Regions from separate parts of the Paenibacillus crassostreae genome, predicted to be linked through region 2. Evidence: riboswitches for the same ligand, from Rfam matches in the RefSeq annotation. Region 2 holds a riboswitch; the other holds the start of a gene.
The links. Region 2 has a riboswitch for cobalamin ahead of LPB68_RS07830 (ABC transporter substrate-binding protein). Riboswitches for the same ligand answer to the same signal wherever they lie in the genome.

Region 1 (2,211 bases), 420 kb from region 2:
TGATAGAGATCTCGCTGAAAATCTACTTCATGAGGCACAGTACGGCCATTAACGATACCGTGTTTGATGCCCAACTTCACGAGATTAATGGTATTGAAGGATAAATTACCTTTGCCGGACAAGCGGTTACGACCATGTCGGTCAGCAAGCACACGAGTACGGCAACCCATAGTAGCAAATTCGGTATTGGGATCGGTTGGATCATAATACTGTAAATTGAAAGGAGCATCTAGGTTAGCAAAATTAGGATACAAGCGTTTGGTTGAGCATTCTACGGCCTTCAAGAATAGATCATAGTTCGGGTCTTCTGGTGATTGATTGACGCCACGCTTACATTTGAATATCTGAATGGGGAATACAGGTGTTTCGCCACTTCCCAGTCCGTTCATTGTTGCACTGAGTAGGCTATCAATAATCATTTGGCCCTCAAGCGAGGTGCAGGTACCGTAGTTAATACTGGTGAATGGGATCTGACCTCCAGCCCGACTAGACATCGTATTCAAATTATGTATTAAGCTCTCCGCAGCCTGAAGGCATTCTATCTTAGTCTCCTGTACTGCAAAAGAATATGAACGTGGATGAGAGTTGCATAATGTCAAACTGCCAAGTGTGATGTTATGCTCTTCGAGCGGAAGATTCTCATCAAAGTAGAGTACACCTTTATGAAAATGCTTCGCAAATGACTTAGCGATATATGGAGCTAGATCATGATCTAACTTACTTCCGGAGACTCCGCCATATTGAGAATTCTGTTGACATTGGAATATGATCGCCACGAGAGCCATAGCAGTAGATATAGACTGTGGAGTGCGAACACTACCACTACCCGTACTGAAGCCTCGTGCCAGAAGTTTATCGAATGGGATGAAGATACAGTTCGTGCTACCTACCGCGTATTGATCAAGGTCGTGAACATATAAATCATTATGATCTACGGCAGTCATGAGCTTTTCGGGGACTATGTAATATCTTGCGTACCATTTAGCATATTCACTGCCGAATTTACCTATTTTACCTGAAAAGCTTTCTCCATTCAGATTGGCGTTCTCGCGGAGCATTTCTACATTGAGGCTCTCTGTGATATCATGTCCGAGACCCGATACTTCACGCAACATTTGCTCTTCTTCTTCAGAGACACCACTTCTTGTTTCCATAAGTACCATGAATAAATTCCAACCTTCCTATATCCTCGTAGGATTTGTTATATTGGTCCAACAGGCAGGTCTCCTGACTCTCCAAGTTAACGGCTTCGTTATCTATATGTAGATGATGTCCGTTTATTTAGGCACTAGCGCCTTCCCATAAGTAGTGCTTACAGTGGCATAAGCTTGAGCCTACTTCTCTGCATGATGCAGGTTGATTCTTGGATTACAGTGGCGGGACCGTGATGGATTTGCACCATACTTCCCTTTTAAGACTCGAACTATTACTAGCCGGATCACCTGAATTCACTATATTTAGTATTTCTATATAAATCTAACTCAATATATTGTGTTTGTAAATAAACTAGAATGAAAGAATTCCATGAAAATGAATGAAAAACCTCCGAGACCTACTACAGCTTAGAATAAAAAAAGTAATGAAAATTGTGTGTCTTTATTTTGCGAAATAATTATGAATTCGCTACAATGAATCAGAAACGTAGTAAAATCACAAAACTAAGTTTATGCTTCCGAAGTAGTTTTGGAGAAGCTCAATCAAGAAGTAATTTCATTATCAAAACTTAAGAATATGCTTTCGAAGTAGTTTTGAAGAAGCTGATTCAAGAAGTAATTTCATTATCAAAACTTTTAGGAGGTGTCATATGGCTATTGCAGAAGTAACCGTCATTCCGATCGGAACGCAGACGACAAGTCTAAGTGCTTACGTAGCAGATATGCAACGAGTTCTGAAAGAACAAGAAGGCATAACATATCAGTTAACATCGATGAGTACCATTATAGAAGGTCCCCTTGGTATGGTGTGGAAAGCTATTGCTGCTTTGCATGAATCTCCATTTAGTTCAGGAGCAGAACGAGTATCGACTTCTGTTAAACTAGATGATCGTCGGGATAAGTTGTCATCCAGTGCACAGAAGATACAGTCTGTTCAAGATCGATTAAAGTAATCCCAATCTACCAGGTAATGCGTAGGTCGGGGGTTCAATTTCTTTCATCAGCATCTTTCGTTAGTTTTTCCCGTACTATCAACGTTTGTCACTCGTTGAATGTA
Region 2 (2,211 bases):
CAGGGTTATCATTAATGATTTTCTCTTCACTAATTTCATTCCATCCCACTGTATCCGCGGCAACGTTAACCCCACCAGCTAGTGTGATTAACTCATTCAGAAATTCACCACTACCTACTGTCCAACCTAGAGAAAATTCGATATATACTTTCTTTTTCTGTTCAGGCGTAAGTGATTTAACCGCTTCTGTCACTTCCGCGCGCTCTTGTTTCATTTTATCTACAACGGTTATAGCTTCTGCTTGCTGATCTGTAATCTGTCCCAACAATTCAATATTAGCAATGACATCATCTACAGATTTCGGATCAGTCTTGATAATCGTTATGCCAAGTTCACGTAACTTCTCTGTAGCTTCCACACTCATAGAGATTCCTGTAACTACTAGGTCAGGTTCTGCTACTATAATAGCTTCCTCATTTGGACTATAAACACCACCCATTCTAGCTTTACTCGTCACCGCTTCTGGATAATCATCAAAATCAGATACACCTACAACCTGCTCGTCTAATCCCAGAGCAAATAGTGCTTCGGTCTCTGCCGGTGAGAGGGATACAATCTGCTTCGGAGCTTCTGTAAATGTAATAGATTCGCCTGTAGCATCCACTACTGTTAAGGGATAGACCGTACTCAAATCACTTGCTTGCTCTTCGGTAGGCTTCGTCTGTTCTGTTGGAGCTACCTCTGTTGGTGTTTGTTCAGTAACCTTCTCTGCTTGTTCATTATTTCCACATGCCGTTAGCGATATTGTGAGCATGAGCGCTAACGCCCCGGTAATCCAATTCTTCTTCAATAATTTCATTATTATTTCTCTCTCCTTTTCATATCATGTGAGAGTTGCCTTCCTTGTAATTCCAATGAATTTTGTTCACGAAAGTCTATGCATAGCAAAAACCCTGATCCTCTTTATTCAAGAAAGCATCAGGGATTACGTTAGTGCGGACATCATGTGGCTTACCATCATCTCTCCGCAGGCTGTGTACCGAAACAACTCTTAGGTACTTCCAAAAAGCCAAACGTAATCCTTTCCTCGAAGGACCATCGTACTTCTCATAAGGCAGGTCTCCTGACTCACAGGTTAGCTGACATTCTCACCTTCCCATCCTACATGAAGCAGAACAGTGGTATATTGAATCAATTTCATAATCGCCTATGCAGATTATGAAATTGATTCTTGAGAACATCCCTGATTTACAGTGGCGGGACCGTGCCGGATTTACACCGGCTTCCCTTTTAACTAGGATTAAAAGCAACCTTCTTAGCTTCTAATTCCCTAGACCTTACAAGTTTATTATATTCATTTATAAACAAGTCTTGCTTCTCTATTTGAAATTATAGGGCAAAAACAAAGTAGTTACAATCCAATTATTGGCTTACCTCTTTAGTAAATCATAAGTTTCCTACCCATTTGTCATCTTGCAAGGTTAGCTTTAATGATATTAAAGTTCCTGGATCTGCAGCGAAATCCCAGAATGTTGAACCCAAAACTGTCATAGCTAGTAATTGCCTGATAACCCCACCATGTGTAACAATCAATATTGCTGAACTAGAATTCACATGTTCTTCATCCTTCAGGATGCTTGTCAGGGTTTCCATAAAGTTCTCAATTCTCTCTTTGAATTCTAGCCACGATTCTCCATTGGGTGGTGTTATACTCTGAGGGTCATCTAACCAATTACAGTAATCGTCTACAAGTCGTAATTGCTCGTAGGTCTGACCTTCCCAATCTCCAAAATCCATTTCTCGTAGACGGGTATCTAAAATAATTTGTTCTTGTGAAGTAGGATAAATGTACTCTAATGTTTCTTGACACCTCTTCAAGTCACTGCAGAATATACTTTGAAACATCCTGTCTTCAAGTTGTCTCTTTAAAGATGAAAGTTCGGCACTTGGTCTATCTAGGATCCCTATATCTGTGTGTCCTAAATATCGCTTATCCACATTCCACTGCGTTCTGCCATGGCGGATCAATACTAATTCTATCTCCATAGTGTTCCTCCAAATACAACTATCACAAGTACGCTTAGCAATAGAAATAGTAGCGACGATAGTAGCATCAACCTAACTGTCGCTATAATATCCTCTTTCCCCATGGGTCGTGACCCCTCGCCCATATAGGCACGAAAAGATACCTCTCCATGATATATATTCTCGCCACCCAATCGAATTCCTAGAGCTCCAGCCACTGCTGATTCAGGAAACCCACTGTTAGGA

Region 1: linked by a shared signal. The riboswitch ahead of LPB68_RS09665 (anaerobic ribonucleoside triphosphate reductase) and the one ahead of LPB68_RS07830 (ABC transporter substrate-binding protein) in region 2 are both predicted to bind cobalamin.

Annotation. Positions count from the first base shown of each region.
Region 1 covers NZ_CP017770.1:2,058,065-2,060,275, reverse strand. The annotation lists gene LPB68_RS09665 (anaerobic ribonucleoside triphosphate reductase) at 1-1,154, opposite strand, end outside; cobalamin riboswitch at 1,201-1,461, opposite strand; gene LPB68_RS09660 (MTH1187 family thiamine-binding protein) at 1,805-2,107, shown strand.
Region 2 covers NZ_CP017770.1:1,637,341-1,639,551, forward strand. The annotation lists gene LPB68_RS07830 (ABC transporter substrate-binding protein) at 1-799, opposite strand, end outside; cobalamin riboswitch at 1,037-1,270, opposite strand; gene LPB68_RS07835 (histidine phosphatase family protein) at 1,387-1,986, opposite strand; gene cbiB (adenosylcobinamide-phosphate synthase CbiB) at 1,977-2,211, opposite strand, start outside.